DNA from 4 places in the Cupriavidus sp. 21MJTG02-4 genome. Region 2 is predicted to be linked to each of the others. Evidence: predicted binding sites of a transcription regulator. Region 2 holds the regulator's gene; each other region holds the start of a gene.
The links. Region 2 encodes FNR, which switches genes on or off when oxygen is low (the NO sensors DNR and NnrR bind a similar motif). Its sites were predicted from a motif close to TTGATNNNNATCAA; they were not measured.

Region 1 (5,102 bases), on a different contig from region 2:
CGCGAGGCGCCAATGATCGATCCGCGCTTCCTGAGCGATGACGAGGACATGGCCGGCATGGTGGCGGGCGTGCGCGCCATCCGCCGGATCTTTGCCCAGCAGGCGCTGGCCAGTGCCGGCGGCCGCGAGCTGTTCACCGACGACTTCGGTCCGGGCGAGGGCAGCCAGCAGGCGATCGAGGCCTTTGTGCGCGAACGTACCGACAGCGTCTACCATCCGGTCGGCACCTGCAAGATGGGGGTCGATGCGATGGCCGTGGTCGATCCGGCGTTGCGCGTGCGCGGCGTGCAGGGCCTTCGCGTGGTCGACGCTTCCATCATGCCCACGCTGGTCGCGGGCAACACCAACGCACCGGCGATCATGATCGCCGAGAAAGCGGCCGAGCTGATCCGGGCGGGCCGCTAATGTGGTTCGGCCACGTCGGGGAAGCGCCATGCGCGACCCCGACGGCGGCTTTACAGGTAGGTGGCCACGACGATGTAGGCGTTGCCCCGGCTGCCGGCAAGCCGCTCAAGTTTCAGCCGGGCGGCGCCGACCCGGGTGCTGGCCTGCTTGCCGGCAGTCGCCGCGTTGAGATCCGTGCTGACAGGCCCGCTACCGGGGGACATGCAGGTGGCGTGCACCACCTGAGCCCCGGCCTCGAACCCGCAAGAGGGTTCCGTAATGGCTCCCCGGAAAGTGATGGTGCCGGATTGCGCGGCCGCGGTGCCGGCGATGCCGGCGGCGAGCCACAACGATAGTCCGAGCCGGCGTGCCCATGCCGGCACGTGCCTTTCTCTGCCGTCCATATCGAACTCCCTCATGTGGATGCCACCCGGCCACTACCGTGTGGCACGAAGCGCAACTGCGTCTCAGTCGCTCCTGTCCCGGATAGCGGTTTGATAGGGCGTGGCTTTAGCAATTCCCTCAAAAATATTACAAATTTGTCACTTCGAATGGTGAGAGGCGGGCACGCGCGGACCAAGTCGCTATCCGCTATCGAGTCCCAGACGTTGCCTGCGGCCGGATAGCGGATGAGGTGGGATGTGGACGGTCGGGTGAGGCGGCGGGACTTACCGGACCAGCAGGCGCGAACGCACGAAGCCGGCGTGGGTGCGCAAGGCCCCCATCAGCGCGTCGGACGGCGCCCGGTCGAGGTCCGTGACGACGTAGCCGGTATGGCCGCGCGTCTGCAGGTGCTGGCCGTTGATGTTGACGCCGTCCTGTGCCAGCAGCGTGTTGAGGGCGGCCAGCGCACCGGGCGCGTTGCTGTGGATATTGAGCAGCCGTGCCGGCGCGTGCAGCGGACCGGGATCCACCTCCGGGAAATTCACCGCGCCGATGGTGCCGCCGGTGGTCAGGTAGTGCAGCAGCTTGGCGGCTACCTCGGTGCCGATGTTCTCCTGCGCTTCCTCGGTGCTGCCGCCGATATGCGGCGTCAGCAGGACGTTGGGCAGTTGCTGGAGCGGGCTGGTGAACGGATCGTTGTTGGTCTTCGGCTCTTCGGGGAAGACGTCGATCGCGGCACCGCCGAGGTGCCTGGCGCGCAGCGCTGCCGCCAGGGCATCGATGTCGACCACAGTCCCGCGCGAGGCATTGATCAGGATCGCGCCAGGCTTGAAGCGCGCGAGCACGTCAGCGTCGATCATGTTGCGCGTGCGTGCCGTGGCGGGAACGTGCAGCGTGACTACGTCCGCCTGCGACACAGCCTCCTCAAGTGTGCCGGCCGCGCGCGCCGAGCCGAGCGACAGCCTGGCCAGCACGTCGTAGTACACCACGCGCATGCCCATCGACTCGGCCAGCACGCCGACTTGCGAGCCGATATTGCCGTAGCCGACGATGGCGATGGTCTTGCCGCGCGCCTCGAACGCGCCGCTGGCGCCCTTGGCCCACTTGCCGGCATGCGCGAGCGCATTTTTCTCGGGTATCTTGCGCAGCAGCATCACGGCTTCGGACACGACCAGCTCGGCCACCGAACGCGTGTTGGAGAACGGCGCATTGAAGACCGGAATGCCCGCCGCCGTCGCGGCGTCCAGGTCGACCTGCGAGGTGCCGATGCAGAAGCAGCCAATGCTGAGCAGCTCCGGCGCGCTGCGGATGTCGTCGGCGCGCAGGTGCGTGGCGGAACGGATTCCCACCAGGTCATGGCTGGACAGCACCTGGCGCAGTTCGTCGCCGGCCAGCGCGCCGCTGCGGCGTTCGACCTTCAGGCCGGCTTCACCCAGGCGCGCCGTGGCGCTGGGGTGGATGTTTTCAAGCAGGATCGCAGTAGTCACGTTCAGGTTCCGCGCAAGAAGAGATCAGGGAAGGCGCGCGCAGTCTTTGCTGCGTCGCGGCAAGGTCTATTCTGCGCGAAAACGCCGCCACAGTCCGGGAGCCCCTTCCGCCAGCATTGGCTCCCTTGGGGCGCGACGCTAGCGAGAGCGCCCGCGGCGATCGCCGCCGAGCGGGTCGACGATGATCATGGTCTGCTGCAGCACGCCGCTGTCGTCGAAGTAGCAACTGAAATGCGCGGTCTGGTAGCCATCCTTAAACATCCGGTAGCTCCAGGCCTCGCGCTTCATCAGCGGGTAATACTGGATAGGTTCGCGCGGCTTGCCGAAGCGCTCGAGCACATCCTGCTTGGTCCAGGCACCGATCTTGGCCTGATAGATTTCGGCTTCCGTCAGCATCTGCCGATAGCTCATAAGTTTGCCGGCGGCGTCAAAGTCCGCCGCGTAGACCGCATGACCGAGAGGCTGCTGGGAGTAGAGCCAGCGCGACGTGCCATTCGGAAAACGGAAGGAATCGGTGGGTTCGCCGAATGTACTGCGCACGGCGCTCTGGTCGCTGCCGACCAGCCGCTGGCCGGTCTGTTCCGGTTGCAGCGCCGAGCAGCCGCCCAGGACCAGGGCTGCGACGCACGCCAGGGAGGCTACGTATGCCAGGCGGATTCTCATCAAAGGCTCCAGGCGGGGAGATCCCGCATGGCCGGATTGTCCGACCAGTGGAGCAAAGTGCGCAATAGGCCCGCGGCGCCGGGTCGCCGCGGGAAGGGGCGCGCGGACCCGGTGCGCTAGCCTTCGACTTCGCTGCGGATCAGCAGCACCGGCCGACTGGACTTGCTCACCACGCCTTCGGAGACGCTGCCCATCAGCAGGCGCCGCACGCCACGCCGGCCATGCGTGCCGAGCACGATGAGGTCGGCGCTCCACGCATCGGCCTGGGCGACGATGGTCGCCGAGATCTGGCCGGGCGCCACTGGCTTATCGACAAGCTGGGTCGAATGCCTGATGCCGGCCGCCTCCAGCTTGTCCTCGGCCTCCGCCAGGACCTTGCGGCCGAAGGTACGGATGCTTTCCATCAGGGCCCTGGCGTCGAAGTAGGCGACATCGAAGAATGCGTCGCTGTCGTCGGCCACGAACAAGGCCTTGACCTCCGCGCCGGTGGCCGTGGCAAGGGTGATGGCCTGGCTCAATGCGAGATCGGAAGACTGGCTGCCATCTACGGCTAGCAGGATGCGCTGATACATGGGGAACTCCGGTGAGTCGTGGCGAGTGGTCGGGAACGGCAAATCGGAAGAGGCACCGCGTGGGCCCTTCTGATCCAGCGTAGTCGCCGCCGGCGATGGCAGCTTGACCGGCATCAAGACTTGAACGCACCGGGGCGAGCGGAGATCTGCTGCCGCGGGATCCGATGGCGCGCGTCGAACCGTGCGCCGGCGCTGCCTGCCGGTGCGCTCACGCCCCCCTTCAGGCGGGCAGGAAACCCTCGACCGTCAGGTAGCGCTCGCCGGTGTCATAGTTGAAGCCCAGCACGCGTGCGCCGGCCGGCAACTCGGGTAGCTTGCCGGCGATCGCGGCGAGGGTGGCACCCGACGAAATGCCGACCAGGATGCCTTCTTCGCTGGCGCAGCGGCGCGCCATGTCGCGGGCCGGTTCGGCATCCACCTGGATCACGCCATCGAGCAGGCCGGTCTTCAGGTTGGCCGGGATAAAGCCGGCGCCGAGGCCCTGGATTGGATGCGGTGCCGGTGCGCCGCCGGAAATCACGGGCGAAGCCGACGGCTCGACGGCGAAAACCTTGAGCTGCGGCCACTTCTGCTTGAGCACCTGCGCGCAGCCGGAAATATGGCCGCCCGTGCCGACACCGGTGATCAGCACGTCGAGCCCTTCGGGGAAATCCTCCAGGATTTCCTGGGCGGTGGTACGCGCATGGACTTCAATGTTGGCCGCGTTTTCGAACTGCTGGGGCATCCAGGCGCCGGGAATGGCGGTGATCAGTTCCTCGGCGCGGGCGATGGCGCCCTTCATGCCTTTTTCGCGCGGGGTCAGGTCAAAGGTCGCGCCGTAGGCGAGCATCAGGCGGCGGCGTTCGAGGGACATGCTATCGGGCATCACCAGGATCAGCTTGTAGCCCTTGACCGCGGCCACCATCGCCAGGCCGATGCCCGTATTGCCCGACGTCGGCTCGATAATGGTGCCGCCCGGCTTGAGCACGCCACGGCGTTCGGCATCTTCCACCATCGACAGCGCGATGCGGTCCTTGATCGAGCCGCCCGGGTTTGACCGTTCCGATTTGATCCAGACTTCGTGGCCATTGCCGAACAGCCGGTTGATGCGGATATGCGGCGTATTGCCGATGGTTTCCAGGATATTGACTGCCTTCATGTTTCCTCCAAGGGGGGCGCAGCGTCATGGCGCTGCGCGAATGCGGACCAACCGGGATTCTATTGAAGTTTTTGTGGCCGCTCCCGGCGTTCACGGATAATGATCACGGGCCGCTGCCAGGGATCGTCCGCGTGCCTCGAAGGGAACTGGTTGAGAGGAGGCCGGATGGAACTCAGGCAATTGCGGTATTTCCTGCAGGTCGTCGAACTCGGCAGCATGGGACAGGCCGCCCAGAAGTTGGGCGTGGTCACGTCGGCGCTCAGCCAGCAGATCAGCCGCCTGGAGGGCGAGCTTGCCACGCGCCTGCTGCGGCGCACATCGACGGGCGTCGTGCCAACCGATGCCGGCCTGGCATTCTGGCGGCAGGCGCAACTGGCCGTGCGCCATGCGGACGACGCCGTGCGCGCCGCCCAGCTTGCCAGGCTCTCCGGCCACGTCAGCGTAGGCATGGCGCCAAGCACCATCAGCGTGCTG
Region 2 (5,102 bases):
CCGCAATGGCATGATGCCGCCGTTTGCCTCGACCATCGACGGCAAGCTCGCAGCGGATGTGGCGCAGTATGTGCGATCGCTGTCGGGCCTGTCGTTCGACCCGATCCGGGCATCGCGCGGCGAGAGCACGTTCAAGTCCACCTGTGCGGCGTGCCATGGTGCGGCCGGCAAGGGCAATCAGGCGCTCGGCGCGCCGAACCTGTCCGATAACGTGTGGCTGTATGGCAGTTCGGAGGGCAGTATTGTCGAGGCCATCCTGAAGGGCCACAACAACCACATGCCGGCGCACGAAGAGATACTGACGCCGGAGCGTATCCGCATGCTGACGGCCTACGTCTGGGGCCTTTCCAATACCGGAGGCTCAGGGCAATGATCACCGACTCAGGCACGGGGTGCGCCATGGCGTCTGAAGGAGCGCGCGCATGAACGCCCCCGGGACAGAACCTCTGGCCCGCACGGCCGGCCCGCAAGGGCCGGCGTCGTCGCCTGTCGAATCCTCCGACGAAACGCTCTACGAGGTTCGACGCAAGATATACCCGCGCTCGGTGACGGGCGCGTTCTCCAACTGGCGGGTCTGGATGGTACTCCTGACCCAGCTCATCTACTACGGCACGCCCTGGCTGCAATGGAATGGCAGACAGGCCGTGCTGTTCGACCTTGGCGCCCGCAAGTTCTATATCTTCGGACTGGTGCTTTGGCCGCAGGATGTCATCTATCTTGCCGTCTTGCTGGTGATCTCCGCGCTGGCGCTGTTCCTGTTCACGGCCATTGCGGGGCGGCTCTTCTGTGGCTATGCGTGTCCACAGACGGTCTACACCGAAATATTCATGTGGATCGAACGGCATGTCGAAGGTGACCGCTTCGCGCGGATCCGTCTGGACGGCGATCCTTGGAGCTTGCGCAAATTTCGCCTGAAGGCGACCAAGCACTCGCTGTGGATACTGGTCGCGCTGTGGACGGGCTTCACGTTCATTGGTTACTTCGCCCCGATACGCGAGCTTGGCGGGCAGGTCCTGAGCTTCTCGCTTGGGCCGTGGCAGGCGTTCTGGATGCTCTTTTACGCCTTCGCGACGTGGGGCAATGCGGGCTTCATGCGCGAGCAGGTGTGCAAGTACATGTGCCCGTATGCGCGATTCCAGAGCGTGATGGTGGACCGCGACACCTACGTGGTCACCTACGACGTCGGGCGCGGCGAGCCGCGCGGGAGCCGGTCGCGCAAAGTGGATCATCATCAGGCCGGGCTTGGCGATTGCGTTAACTGCAGCATCTGCGTGCAGGTGTGTCCGACAGGCATTGATATCCGTGACGGGCTGCAGTACGAGTGCATTGGTTGCGGCGCCTGCATCGACGCCTGCAATCAGGTCATGGACAAGATGGACTACCGGCGTGGGCTGATCCGGTACACGTCCGAGAACGCGATGCGCAAGGCGCTGTCAGCCGCGGTGGCGCGCAAGCGGCTGGTGCGGCCACGGACCATCATCTACTCGGTCATCTGGCTGGTGATGGTTGCTGGTTTCGTGGCGTCACTAGCGCTGCGCACGCCGTTGAAGGTCGACATCATCCGCGATCGCGGGGCGTTGGGGCGTGAGGTGGATGGACGCTGGATCGAGAACGTCTATCGACTGCAGCTGATCAACACCACCGAGGCCCCCATGCGCATCAGCGTGCGCGCCGAAAGCGACGATCTGAAGAACCTGACGGTCGAGTACGATCCCGACGCGAAGGCCCTGGCGCCGACGTCGAACAAGCTGGTGCCGATCCGGATTCGCGTGCCGATCGACGATGCCGCGCAGGGTACGCACAAGATCAGCGTGACGGTGACAAGCGAAGGTTCGGGGCAAGGTAGTGCGCAAATCAGGCAATCTACCAGTTTCATCGTGCCGCGCAATTTGTGATGCTAAGGGCGGTGCAGCGCATTGGCGCTGTGCCGGTCCAACCGCGAGCGCCTCGGTGAGGCGCCGACGAAGGGGGGCAAGACGATGCAAGAAAGTAATCCGTGGTGGAAGGAGCCGTGGCCGTGGCTGCTGATGAGCGGCCCGTTGCTGGCCATAGTGGCTTGTGGCGTAACCATCTGGCTGGCTTCCACCCATCCTGACCGGCCGGTGGTCGAAGGCGTGTCCCGGCATGGCCTGGTCGTCGAGAAGGCGGAAGGGGTCCCGGGCAGTGCCAAGGCACCGCAAGCGAGGCGGCCATGAGGCTGCGCTGGCTGATGTGGGTACTGTGGCCGGCGTTCCTGATGGCCGGGGTGGCCACGGCAACGGTGTTTTCTGTGGTGGATCCCGGAGATCTGAATTTCTTCGGCCAGCCGATCGACGCCTCGCGAGAGGCCATCTATACGATTGGGTTCTTGCTGGCCTGGGTATTCTGCGCATTGTCCAGCGGACTGACGCTCTACACCATGCCGACGAAGCTCAGCGAAACGGACGAACTGGAGTGATTGGGCTGAAGCGGACCGCCTTGCCGGACAAGGCGGTCAGACCGCCTCAACAGGAGCGGCTGTAGACTTGCTTGATGCCTTCCATGTCGACGAGCTTGACGTGGCGTTGACGGATCTGGATCAGGCCGGCCTCGGCGAATCGCGAGAACAGGCGGCTGACCGTTTCGAGCTTCAATCCGAGATAGCTGCCGATTTCTTCCCGGCTCATGCGCATGACGAACTCGGTCGACGAATACCCGCGTGCGGACAGACGTTCTGACAAGTTGATCAGGAACGCGGCAAGGCGCTCTTCGGCACGCATGGACCCCAGCGTGACGAGCATGAGCTGATCATGCGATATTTCCTTACCCATCAGTCGCAGGAACTGCTGCTGCAGCGATGGCAGATCCATGGACAGCGCCTGAAGATCGGCCATGCGTACGACGCATACTTCCGTGTCTTCAAGCGCGGTGGCATCCGAGGCGTGCTGCATTTCACCCAGGCCGTCGAGGCCGACCACTTCGCCAGGCAAATGGAAGCCGGTGATTTGCGAGCGGCCGTCTTCCGTGGTGACATGCGTCTTCAGGGTGCCGAAGCGAATGGCATAAACCGCAGTCAGCGGATCGCCCATGCGGTACAGGGTTTCGCCCTTGTGGACACGGACGCGCTCTTGCACCAGGGTATCCATCTTTTGCAGATCCTGCTGGCTCATGCCCACCGGCAGGCACAGTTGCCCCATGCCGCAAGTGGAGCAACGGGGCGACATCTCGGTGACGGGGATGGATGTTAGCAATTGGAACCTGCAAGGAATGAGCGGCGAGGGCGCAATGCATGCATTTTAACGCGCGATGTGATGCGGTAGGGAGTTGCAATTGACTTTTGGTGTGCTTCTCAGTGTTTTCATGCTTGCCTTGCTGGGGGGCTTTCATTGCGCTGCCATGTGCGGTGGCGTTGCCCTCGCAGTCGAGCAGCGCGCCGCGGACGTGCCGATTGCCCTGGTGCGGCGCCCCCAAGACTGGCTCCTGGAGTTGCTGGTGATGCATGTGGGCAGGATTTCCACCTACATGCTGCTCGGTGCGATCCTTGGGGCGGTGGGGGCGACGGCCTGGCGCCAGGATTACCTGCCCGTTCAGCGCTGGCTATTCGGCGCCGGGAGCGCCATGCTGCTGGTATCTGGCTGGCGCCTGATACGCGGCGAAGCGTTTTCCATCGTGTGGCTGGAACGCTTCGGCGCGCGCGCGGGGACCGCCGTTGCCGGAAGCTTCGGCCGGCTTCGCCGCAAAACTCCGGCGACGGCGGCGCGAAGCGGTGGTCTGGTGCGCCGCTACGGCATGGGCTTGGCGTGGGGGCTCGTGCCCTGTGGCATGGTCTATGGTGCGCTTGCTCTCGCGTTACTGGCCGGCAATGCTCCCTCGGGAGCACTGGTAATGGGCGCGTTCGGGCTTGGCACGTTACCGAATTTGCTGGCGCTATCCAGCTTTTCGGGGCTGCTGCGCGCTTGGGCGCGCCGCCGTTGGGTCAGGACGGGGGCTGGATTGGCGGTCATGGTCTTCGGCGGCCTGGGAATCGGTCGAGCGGTGTTATTGCCACATTCGCTGGCCGAGCATGGTTTCTGCCTGGTGTTTTGAAGCCACCGTGAAGGCGCGCGAGTGCGCGGTGGTTGCAGGCGGATGCGGGAATGCCATACAATCGCCTGCATTGCGGTATCGCGCGGCGTGTTTCCGAGCAGCGCCTGGCAGCCCTTCCAAAAAAGGGGCGCGTCCGGGGTTTCGGGCAATGAGCCGACAATTCGGCGCCGAACCCTTCCGCAGTCCATCCGGTTCATAATATCTGTTCAAAAGTCCGGCTGGCTCTGCGACCGTGGTGCGGTCATTGCTGGCCCTGATCCCGATATTCGTTTTTCTTGCGGCCCAGGCGGACGTTCGCCGGAAGCCATGTCCGCCCATGTGGGCGCGTGCAAGAGGTTCGTGCACTGGTACTTGCCGGTGACCGGGCAATCTCCTGCCGGAACACGCCCGGCAAATCGAAGCAAAAGAAGGTGCACGGTCTCGAAGCGAAACGCTTTCGGGTTTGCTGCGCGATGAGATGGCGGTGGCAATCGCACCGTTGAATCCACAATGTCCAGGGCTCCGGATTCGTCCCTGAGCAGGTGCAAAGACAGGCTGCACACCCAACATGAATACCCAAGAGGCGAAGATCGTCCTCGAGACTGCGCTGATCTGTGCGCAGGAGCCCTTGCGCGTGAGCGACCTGCGCCGTCTGTTTGCAGACGATGTCGGCGCGGACACTGTTCGGGTCCTGCTCGATGAGTTGCGCCAGGACTGGCGCCAGCGCGGGGTCGAGTTGGTGGCACTGGCCAGCGGCTGGCGTTTCCAGAGCCGGCCTGAGATGCGGGAATACCTCGATCGCCTCAATCCAGAGAAGCCCCCCAAGTATTCCCGGGCCGTCATGGAAACGTTGGCGATCATTGCTTATCGCCAGCCGGTAACGCGTGGCGACATCGAGGAAATCCGTGGCGTGACGGTCAGCACCGAGGTGGTCAAGAAACTGGAAGACCGCGGCTGGATCGAGGTCATCGGCCACCGCGATGTACCAGGACGACCGGCGCTCTATGCGACCACCAAGGCATTCCTGGACGATCTCGGCTTGCGTACGCTGGATGAGTTGCCTCCGCTGGAAGACGCCC
Region 3 (5,102 bases), on a different contig from region 2:
GCGCGCCGTTGGCAAACAACCCGGGTGTGAAGGCGAAGGGCGAGAACCAGGCCAGCGAGAACGGGTGCTGCGGCGCACGGGGGAACATGACGAAACTCGCGACGATGATCGCCAGCAGGATGATGGCCTCGATGATCGTCATCAGCACCTGTACGTAGCTGGTGAGCTTGATGCCCTTGACGACGACCGCGCTGACAAGGGTCAGCCATGCAGCCGCGATCAGCGTCACGTAGTGCACGTTGTTCATCATCGGCCGGTCAAGGATCAGCAGCGTGGCGTTGGCCGCCGGGATCATGGCCGAGACCATGAACACGCAGCACAGCACCAGCAGCGCCCAGCCCGCAAGAAATCCGAGCGTACGCCCGAACACCATGCTCACCCATGAATAGGACGTGCCGGCACTGGCCAGCGCGCGGTTCAGGTTGATGAACGCGTAGGCAATGCCGAACATGACGACGCCGCACACCAGGATGCTCGCCGGTGCCAGCGTGCCCGCCGTCCCGATGATCGTCGAAGTCGTGATCTCGATGCTGTAGGCCGGCGCCGTGCCGGCGATGCCCATGATCACCGATTCGACGATGCCCAGCGAATCGGCGTTGAGCCTGGCGGGTTCGTCCACAGGTTTCACGACCGCACCTGCTTCAGCGCGTCCATGCGCAGGCGATAGCTTCGCAGCAGGCAAGCCTTGTCGCTGCACAGGTTGCGCGAACCGCGCAGCCAGTCCCGTTGATCCGCACGCAGGCGCGCCTTGTTCGCGGATGCGCTCAGCTTCTGCTCGTAGAGTCCCGCCAGCGCCTGGTCGGCACTGGCCAGTTCCGCATCGCCGCAAATCAGCTGGGCCGGAACGGAAATAAGCTGGCTGCAGGCAAAACTGCGCATCAAGGCAGGCTTTGTCTCGCTCCGGGTTTCAAGCAGCCCCGCCTTGCACAGCCCTTGCAAAGCCCTGCAAGCGACATTGCGGTGGATCCACGCCATGTCTTGCGCACCGTATTGCTTGACGAACCGATTGATGGCGTCGTGGCTGACCCCGCGCTGCATGGCGTTTGCCGCGATAACCTCGTTGCAGAGCGAGTCCTCCGTGATGGTCTTCCCGTTGCGCCGGTAGCAACTGTGGAAGCCCAGCTGCCCCGTGCCCACGACGCTGCGGCGTTCGCCGGAAGCGAACAGGATCGACGCGCAAGCGGACGCGCACCTGGCGCTGTCCGGAACGGTGGTGTAGACGCGCACCTTGTCCATGGCATCGACCATCCGGAACGCGGCTTCGACATTGCCACCCGGACTGTTCAGGACCAGCGGCACGAGTCCTTCGCGATCACGGCCAGCCATTCGCGCCACCGCGAGAAACCGGTCGGCGTCGCCGTCCTGGATCTTTCCATCGCCGATGACCATGTTCAGATCCAGTTGCGGCTGGTGATAGATCCTGAACTCCATTCCCATCACCCCACCCGGCGACATCAGCGCGGCGAGACCCAGCGCCCGGAACCACAGCCGGCTTGCAAGCCAACCCACCACGCCCCTCGCCGCCGGGTGCCCGCTGCTGCGCATAGACGTCTCCTTGGCTGTGAAGGCTGAACGCATAACCACGACCAGCTGCCTGGAAGATCCAGACCCCATGCAGAACTTTGATCCAGATCAGAGAGAGGCGCGGGCGGAAGCATAGTGTTCAGCGTGAGGCTTCGATACGACGTGGCCTCAAAGGCGACCAAACTTAACCGATGGAGCCCGCCATGGCCACCCCGTTTTCCACCTGGCATGAAGACCATGTCCATTTCGCCCGGCTGCTAGACCTCCTGGAAAGCCAGGTCATCCTGTTCAATCGGGGAGAGCGGCCGAACTACAGCTTGATGGCGTCGATTATCCATTACATGCGGCATTTCGGTGATCGTGTGCACCATCCGCGCGAGGATATCGCCTACGCCCGTCTGGTCGAGCGCGATCCCGACATGGAGATCATGGTCAACCGACTCCAGCAAGAGCATCGTGTCATCGCGAACGTCGGCGAGACGCTGGTGGACCGCCTGAACGAGGCCGAGAGCGACATGATCAGTTCGCGCGCGGCCCTTGAGGCGGCCGCGGCCATGTACCTGGTGTACTACCGCAACCATCTTTCTTCCGAGGAGAGGCACGTCATGCCGCGCACGGCCCGGTTGCTGACGGCAGCGGATTGGAAAGCCGTTGACGAGGCCGTTCCGGCCGGCGCGGACCCGCTCTTTGGCGCGGATGTGCACCAGCGCTTCGTGGTCCTGCGCGCGCAGATCGAGAGCGAGGAGCGCGCGTTGTCCAGCCCGGGCTAAAACTACGAACTCCCAAGATCCTTCGGCCAGAACGTGATCCGGATCTCGGGCGGCGCAGAACCGCTTTCGTCCCGAGGCAACGGGTCGGAGAGCGACACGGCGCGCAGCACGGCGTTGTCCCAGGCGGCATTGCCGCTTGACCTGGCAAGCCTGGCGGACAGGATCGAGCCGTCGGGTGCCATGCGCACCGCCACGACGGCCGCCGGATTGCCGTTGACCTCTTCGCTGAACAGGATGTTTGGCTTGACCCGCTGCCGGACGCGCTCGGCATAGGCGGACGATGGCTTTCCGGACGTGCCGGTACCGTTGTTCGGTTCGGCGCCGCCCGCCTGCGCGCGCAGGCGCGACAGTTCGCTGGCGCGTTCGGCGCTGCTGGCCTGGCGCTGCGCCTCCCGTTGCGCCTCCCGTTGCGCCTCCCGTTGCGCGGCCTGGCGGCCCGCATCGGCGCGAGCCTGCGCTGCGTGCTGCGCCCTCTCTTCATCACGCGCCGCACGCTCCTTGCGCGCTTTCTCCTGCAGCGAGATATCGGCGCTTTGCTGTTCCACCGGCTTCACGGCCGGAGCCGGCTTGACCGGTGGCTCCGCGGGCACGTTCGGGACCGCCTCGGGGACCGCGTCCCACAGTTCGGCGGATACCCCTTCCGGCACCGCGTTGTGCCAATGCACGCCGTAGTACAGCAGTGCGCCAAGCAGCACGTGCATGAACAATGCCGCCAGGAAACAAGGCAGGGAGCCCCGTTCCTGGACGGGCTGGAAGGGAAGGACGCCGGTCTGCATGGATCACCTGCCTCGCCGCTTGTTCGCTGTCGGGATGGCAACCATCTCGTACGATGCGACGTGCGCCCCAGGCGGGTCAAGCTTCGCTACACTCGACGAAGCAGGACAGGCCCGAAGGGCCGCACTTCATGGTCCATTCTATGAAGTGCGGCGCAGGAGCGGAAATATTCCGGATGGCCGCGCCAGGACCAGGCGGGCAGCATGGCCGCCCGTGATGCGCGACCGATCCGATGTGCCTAGGAAGGATCCTTCGTGCGCGTACGGGAAACGGCGGCCATGATGCCAAGGCCGAGGATGACCAGGCAGGCAATGCCGATGTACACGGGCGCCAGGCCCGCGATCGACAGCCCCCAGGCGATCCCGCCCACCAGTACCAGCAGTCCGATCAGGAAGAGCGCGAATGACATAACTATCTCCGGCGGTGAATCGGCTAAAGTCAATGTAGTTGCCGATGCTCCGACGCAGCATCGGCGGGAGGCGCAAAGGTGCGTAGGCGGGTTCTGACTCCAGACGTGCCGCAACCACCACGACGCAAGTCGGGGCAGGACCGTGCTTCCCCTGGCATGCCCTATGCTGGTTCGCCCAATGTTAGCGGCCGGAGCCCCGGCAAATCATCGGCAAGAGGCTCCCCGCCTTGTCAAAACGATACGGTCATGTCTACGCGCGGCGGCAATCTGTGGAAGCGGTTCCTGGACATCGCCAAGCCATACTGGCTGTCCCGGGAGAAGTGGAAGGCATGGGCACTGTTGTCGGTGCTGGTGTGCCTGCTGCTTGGGCAAACCTGGACCAATGTGCGATTCAACGAGCAGACCGGCGAGTTCGCCTCGGCGCTCGCCGCCGGCGACGCGGACCGCTTCTGGTACGCCATCCAGATCTTCATCTACGTGCTGATCGCCGCCGTCCCGGTCTACGCGTTTTATTACTACACGCGCAACCGGCTGTTCATGCAGTGGCGGACCTGGATGACGCACCAGTACCTGGACAAATATTTCGGCGGCTGCGCGTTCTACACGCTGAGTGCCAGCACCGCCATCGACAACCCGGACCAGCGCATCTCGGAAGACATCAGCACCTTCACGCAGCAGTCCCTGTACTTCCTGCTGCTGATGCTGGGTTCGGTGCTGCAGCTGGTGGCGTTCAGCGAGGTGCTGTGGTCGATCTCGCGCGAGCTGGTGCTATTCCTGGTGCTCTATGCCGTCTGCGGCACGGTGGTCTCGGTGATGTGCTTCGGCAAGGTGCTGATCGGCCTGAACTTCTACCAGCTCAAGCGCGAGGCCGACTTCCGCTTCAGCCTGATCCGGGTGCGCGAGCATGCGGAGTCGATTACCTTCCATCGTGGCGAGCAGCATGAATCCGATCACGTGCGCGGCCGGTTCCAGCATGTATTCGCCAACTACAACCGCCTGAACCGCTGGCAGCTGAACCTCTACCTGTTCCAGTACGCCTATGCGTTCCTGACGCTGATGCTGCCCAGCGTCATCGTCGCCAACCGCGTGCTGGACGGCGAACTCGAAGTCGGCAGCGCGATCCAGGCCGCGGGCGCCTTCACGGCCGTGCTGGCGGCGCTGACGGTGATCGTCGACAACTTCGAGAGCCTGAGCCGTTTCGTTGCGGGCCTGGACCGGCTGGCCACGTTTGCGTCGTCATTGGCGCACACGCGCGTGCTGCGGCGCAAACCGGGCAGCCAGATCGAACGCCGCCGGGGCGACACCTTGTCGGTCGAGCACCTGACCCTGCATACGCCCGACTACGGCCGTACCCTGCTGAAAGACCTGACCGTGACGGTCGGCGCGGGCCAGAGCCTGCTGATCGTCGGGCCCAGCGGCGGCGGCAAGAGTTCCCTGATGCGGGCCGTCAACGGCCTGTGGAATTGCGGCAGCGGCCGCATCGTGCACCCCGGGCCCGGGCAGATGCTGATCCTGCCCCAGCATCCGTACATGGCGGTCGGCAACCTGCGCTGCCAGTTGCTGTACCCGCGCCACGAGGAGCGCCACATCGCGGACAGCGAGCTGTTGAAGCTGCTCGAGATGGT
Region 4 (5,102 bases), on a different contig from region 2:
CACGCCGGTCGGCCGGCCGTTCGACTTGCCCTCTACGGTGCCGGGGGCATCGGCGCGCTGTGCGGTGGTGAACTTGCCGCTGAGCTGCAGGTCGGCCGGCGCGTCTTTCGGCACAGGCAGGTAGCTCTGGGCTGGCAGCACAGCATGGCCGGCGAGCGTGGCGGGGTAGGCGGTCTGCGCCTGCAGCGACGGCGACAGCGCAAGGCAGGCCAGCGTGATGGCGCTGGCCAGGGCGGTTTGACGGAACATTGGGCGGGCTCCTTGCCGGACTTGTCGTTCAGCGCGGCACCCGCCGCACTGGCAAAAGCGCCCATTCTGGCCGTCGAGTTTGACAAATTTGTGATGCCGCCGCCTCTGGTGTCCGACCGTTCTGCTTCTATTTCCCGCCGTAGCGGCCCACCACGCTGGCGCCGCCGCGCGCATGCCCCTTCAGTGCTGCCATGAGTTCGTCGCGCGTCAGGCCCGCGGGCAGCGCACCTGGCTTCAGATCGGTCGCGACCACCGTCACGATGTAATGGTGCGGGACATCGCCAGGGGGCGGGCAAGGTCCCCGGTATGCGGCCTCGCCGGCAATGTTCTTGCCGACGGTGATGCCCGGGCCATCTTTCTGCCCCTCGCCCTGCTGGAGGTGGCCGCGGTCTGCCGCGATGTTGTAGGCGACCCAGTGCGAGACCCCCAGGCCCATCGCGCCATCGGGGTCGAACATGAAGATCGCCACGGAGCGCGTGCCTGGCGGCAATCCGGACCACGCGATCGGGGGCGATACGCCCTGGCCGCCGCAGTCTGGCTGGCCGCCACCATGTGCCGGGGGAATGACGGCGTTTTCGGAGAATGCGCTCGATGACACGGTCATCGGTGCTGCGCTGGCGATCGATGCGTACGCCAGACAGAGTGCCGCCGAGACCGAAAACAGTAATGGTTTTGCTTTCATGGAACGATCCTTTTCGAGGTTGCCGGGTCAGGCTGAACCACTGCGCCTGATTCCACGGTAGGTCGGAATCCCGGGGATGCCTAGCCTCCGGCACCCCGGTTACGGCCCGCGACCGTGAAGGGATCGCGCCAGCCAGTGACGCGCAAGCCTGCCACTAGCGGGCGGCCTCGGCATGGCTGCCCGCGCCAAAGCGCTTGCGCAGGGGGCGATTCGCGTTGGCGAGGTGGCCTTCGGACACTTCGACCACATCGCGCAGGTAGTCTTCGCTGGCATCGAGCAGGGCCGCGTACATAGCGCGGCACAGGTCGCGCGCGGTGCGGCCCGGCCAGTCCGCGGGCAGCAGCTGCTCCGGCAGGTTCGGGTCGCGCAGCAGCACGCGGCGGTATTCGTGCAGCAGCAGCGTGCGCACGAAAAACGCGTCCGCCGGCGCCATGCTGTGTGCGTCGGCCAGCACCGGCGAGAAGCGGCGCAGCAGCGCCTGCCACGCGGACGCCACGTCGCCAAGCTTGAAAGTCTGGTGCATCAGCGTCTGCAGCGGACGAATCGAGAACGCCTCGATGCTGGCGGCTTCCATGACGGCAACGAAGTCCTGCGCCTGCGCGGCACGGATGATCTCGCGCAGCGAGCCCGCATCGGCATTCGGATGCGCATACACGCCAGGCGCAATCGCGCCGAAGCCCTCCCACAGCAGTTCGCGCTTGAGCCGCTGGCGGATCGTCGCGCGCGCGTCGCCGCGCACCAATGCCAGCGTCCAGCGGCCGTCCCAGTCGGGCGCGTCGCCGGCATAGATGCGCTTGCCGGCATGAACGCAGCGCTGCAAGCCGGCCTCAGACAAGCCGTAGTAGCTGCGCCGCCCGATGCGCGTGGCATCGAGCCAGTCATCGGCCGTCAGCCGGAACGTCGCCGTGCGCACCAGGCGGTCATTGATGCCGAATGGCGCGGCCAGGCGGATCAGGCTGCCCAGCCATAACGCTTGCGGCCGCGGCGCCACTACGTCGCCGAACAGCGTCACGAGCATGGAATTGGCGCCAAGCTTGAGGCCACGCGCGAGCCGCGCAACTTGCGGCGAAACGGGATCCATCTCCGGTCGGGTGGTCATGCGCGCACCTTGAAGTGATACACAAACGTCGATTGTTTGAATCAAATTGTATCACTATGATCCACTGCAACCGAATGATTTGACGCAGGTCAAGACCCTACAGATCGGAGTACGGCATGTACGCACAGTTGGTGGAAACCGGGGCAACCAGGCTCCGCGCGATGGAAGAGATGGACCCGCAGGAACGCGAGTTCCAGGCGCGCGTGGACGCCGGCATCAAGATCGAAGCCAAGGACTGGATGCCCGAGGCTTACCGCAAGACCCTGATCCGCCAGATCTCGCAGCACGCGCATTCCGAGATCGTCGGGCAGCTGCCGGAAGGCAACTGGGTCACGCGTGCGCCGACGCTGGAACGCAAGGCCGTGCTGCTGGCCAAGATCCAGGACGAAGCGGGCCATGGCCTCTACCTGTACAGCGCCGCAGAAACGCTGGGCGTCTCCCGCGACGAACTGCTGGGCGACCTGCATTCCGGCAAGGCGAAGTATTCGAGCATCTTCAACTACCCGACGCTGAGCTGGGCGGATATCGGCGCCATCGGCTGGCTGGTCGATGGCTCGGCCATCATCAACCAGGTGCCGCTGTGCCGCTGCTCGTTCGGCCCCTATGCCCGCGCCATGGTGCGCGTGTGCAAGGAAGAGTCGTTCCACCAGCGCCAGGGCTACGACATCCTGCTCAAGCTGTGCCAGGGCACGCCCGAGCAGAAGCAGATGGCGCAGGACGCGCTGAACCGCTGGTGGTGGCCCGCGCTGATGATGTTCGGCCCATCCGATGCGGATTCGCCCAACAGCGCGCAATCGATGCAATGGCGCATCAAGCTGTTCTCCAATGACGAGCTGCGCCAGAAGATGGTGGACCAGACCGTGCCGCAGGCCGAGCACCTGGGCCTGACCGTTCCCGATCCGGACCTGAAGTGGAACGAGGAACGCGGCCACTACGATTTCGGCACGATCGACTGGGACGAGTTCTACAACGTCGTGCGCGGCAACGGCCCGTGCAACCGCGACCGCCTGCGCACGCGCGTCAAGGCGTGGGACGACGGCGCCTGGTTCCGCGAAGCGCTGGTAGCGCACGCCGACAAGCAAGAGCGCGCCGCCGCCTGAGCATTCCGGCGCCACGCGCCGCGAATTGATAACCCCCCCGCAAACCTGACAGGAGAGTTGCCATGAAAGAGTGGCCGCTTTGGGAGATCTTTATCCGCAGCCAGCACGGCCTGGCCCACAAGCACGTGGGCAGCCTGCACGCGCCGGACGGCGAAATGGCGATCAACCATGCGCGTGACGTCTACACGCGCCGCAACGAAGGCGTGAGCGTCTGGGTGGTGAAGGCCGCCGACGTGGTCGCCAGCAGCCCCGGCGACAAGGGCCCGTTGTTCGAGCCCGCCAACAGCAAGGTCTACCGTCACCCCACCTTCTTCCCGATGCCGGAAGAGGTCAAGCACATCTGATTTCCAGGCGCGAGGACGCATCACCATGGACCCACACAAGTTCGAATACCTGCAGCGCCTGGGCGATACCACGCTGGTGCTCGGCCAGCGCCTGTCGGAATGGTGCGGCCGCGGCCCCGCGCTGGAAGAAGACATCGCGCTCACCAACGTGGCGCTGGACCTGATCGGGCAGACCCGCCTGTGGCTCGGCTACGCCGCCGAAGCGGAAGGCGCGGGCCGCAGCGCCGACCAGCTTGCCTACCTGCGCGACGCCCACCAGTTCCGTAACCTGCTGCTGGTCGAGCAGCCCAACGGCAGCTACGCCGATACGCTGGCGCGCCAGTTCCTGTTCGACACGTGGCACTACTTCCTGCTGGAGCGGCTGCAGTATTCGACCGATGCACGCATTGCCGAGATCGCCGCCAAGTCGCTGAAGGAAGTGACCTACCACGTGCGCCGCAGCGCCGACCTGGTGGTGCGCCTGGGCGACGGCACCGAAGACAGCCACCGCCGCATGCAGGACGCCATCAACGACCTGTGGATGTTCACCGGCGAGCTGTTCGAGTCGGACGCAGTGGATTCAGAACTGGTCGCACAGGGCGTTGCGGTGGACCCTGGCACGCTGGTCGAGCCGTGGCTGCGCCACGTGAGCGAGGTGCTGGAAGACGCCACGCTGCGCCTCCCGGCGGGCGGATGGTCGCAGACCGGTGGCCGCCAGGGGCGCCATACCGAACACCTCGGCTACCTGCTGGCTGAAATGCAATTCCTGCAGCGCGCCTATCCCGGCGCGCAATGGTGAGCGCCATGACCGCGCAAGTGCTGGAACGCGCCAGCGTAGCGCAGGTCTGGGCCTGGATCGAGCAGGTGCCGGACCCGGAGATCCCCGTGATCTCCGTGGTGGACCTGGGCATCGTCCGCGACGTGGCGTGGATGGAAGAGACCTGCGTGATCACCATCACGCCGACTTACTCGGGTTGTCCGGCCATGACGGTGATCCGCGACGATATCGAGCGCGTGCTGGCCGCACAAGGCGTTGGCCACGTTCGCGTGCAGACGCGCCTGGCGCCGGCCTGGACCACCGACTGGATGAGCGCGCGCGGCAAGGCCAGCCTGTCCGGCTACGGCATTGCGCCGCCTGCGCAGCAGGTGGTCGACATCAGCGGCATCAGCCGCAAGGCGTCGCCGTCGCTGGTGGTGGCGTGCCCGCACTGCGGCTCGCGCCACACGCGCCTGGTCAGCCAGTTCGGCTCGACCGCCTGCAAGGCCCTGTACCGCTGCGGCGATTGCAAGGAACCGTTCGACTACTTCAAGGCCCATTGAGCCGCATTGAGCCAGGAGCCCGAAATGAGCAAATTCCATGAACTGACCGTCGCCAGCGTGTCGCGCGAAACGCGCGATGCCGTGGCGGTGACTTTCGCCGTGCCGGACGATCTGGCCGATACCTACCGCTACGTGCAGGGCCAGCACCTGACGCTGCGCGCCGGCATCGGTGGCGAGGACGTGCGCCGCTCGTACTCGATCTGCTCCGCGGTGCAGGACCGGCGCCTGCGCGTGGCCATCAAGCGCGTGGAGGGCGGCATGTTCTCCAATTGGGCCAACGATGCGCTGCAACCCGGCATGACGCTCGAAGTCATGCCGCCGTCCGGGCA

Region 1: AC3FKH_RS08465 (universal stress protein) is a predicted target of FNR. The motif match lies at 3,594-3,607, and genes of this name have one in related genera.
Region 3: AC3FKH_RS07635 (hemerythrin domain-containing protein) is a predicted target of FNR. The motif match lies at 1,623-1,636, and genes of this name have one in related genera.
Region 4: paaA (1,2-phenylacetyl-CoA epoxidase subunit PaaA) is a predicted target of FNR. The motif match lies at 2,110-2,123, and genes of this name have one in related genera.

Annotation. Positions count from the first base shown of each region.
Region 1 is NZ_JBYOJP010000003.1:474,866-479,967, reverse strand. It holds gene AC3FKH_RS08485 (GMC family oxidoreductase) at 1-405, shown strand, start outside; gene AC3FKH_RS08480 (hypothetical protein) at 456-803, opposite strand; gene serA (phosphoglycerate dehydrogenase) at 1,053-2,255, opposite strand; gene AC3FKH_RS08470 (hypothetical protein) at 2,394-2,918, opposite strand; gene AC3FKH_RS08465 (universal stress protein) at 3,035-3,490, opposite strand; gene cysK (cysteine synthase A) at 3,711-4,628, opposite strand; gene AC3FKH_RS08455 (LysR family transcriptional regulator) at 4,794-5,102, shown strand, end outside.
Region 2 is NZ_JBYOJP010000010.1:104,212-109,313, forward strand. It holds gene ccoP (cytochrome-c oxidase, cbb3-type subunit III) at 1-373, shown strand, start outside; gene ccoG (cytochrome c oxidase accessory protein CcoG) at 423-1,895, shown strand; gene AC3FKH_RS20275 (FixH family protein) at 1,980-2,195, shown strand; gene AC3FKH_RS20280 (hypothetical protein) at 2,192-2,437, shown strand; gene fnr (fumarate/nitrate reduction transcriptional regulator Fnr) at 2,484-3,209, opposite strand; gene AC3FKH_RS20290 (sulfite exporter TauE/SafE family protein) at 3,289-4,044, shown strand; gene scpB (SMC-Scp complex subunit ScpB) at 4,592-5,102, shown strand, end outside.
Region 3 is NZ_JBYOJP010000003.1:274,152-279,253, forward strand. It holds gene AC3FKH_RS07625 (APC family permease) at 1-619, opposite strand, end outside; gene AC3FKH_RS07630 (ATP-dependent Clp protease proteolytic subunit) at 625-1,545, opposite strand; gene AC3FKH_RS07635 (hemerythrin domain-containing protein) at 1,728-2,294, shown strand; gene tolA (cell envelope integrity protein TolA) at 2,297-3,070, opposite strand; gene AC3FKH_RS07645 (hypothetical protein) at 3,307-3,477, opposite strand; gene AC3FKH_RS07650 (ABC transporter ATP-binding protein/permease) at 3,724-5,102, shown strand, end outside.
Region 4 is NZ_JBYOJP010000007.1:122,891-127,992, forward strand. It holds gene AC3FKH_RS16165 (esterase-like activity of phytase family protein) at 1-249, opposite strand, end outside; gene AC3FKH_RS16170 (YbhB/YbcL family Raf kinase inhibitor-like protein) at 377-814, opposite strand; gene AC3FKH_RS16175 (hypothetical protein) at 705-992, shown strand; gene paaX (phenylacetic acid degradation operon negative regulatory protein PaaX) at 1,086-2,030, opposite strand; gene paaA (1,2-phenylacetyl-CoA epoxidase subunit PaaA) at 2,147-3,130, shown strand; gene paaB (1,2-phenylacetyl-CoA epoxidase subunit PaaB) at 3,193-3,474, shown strand; gene paaC (1,2-phenylacetyl-CoA epoxidase subunit PaaC) at 3,500-4,252, shown strand; gene paaD (1,2-phenylacetyl-CoA epoxidase subunit PaaD) at 4,258-4,773, shown strand; gene paaE (1,2-phenylacetyl-CoA epoxidase subunit PaaE) at 4,798-5,102, shown strand, end outside.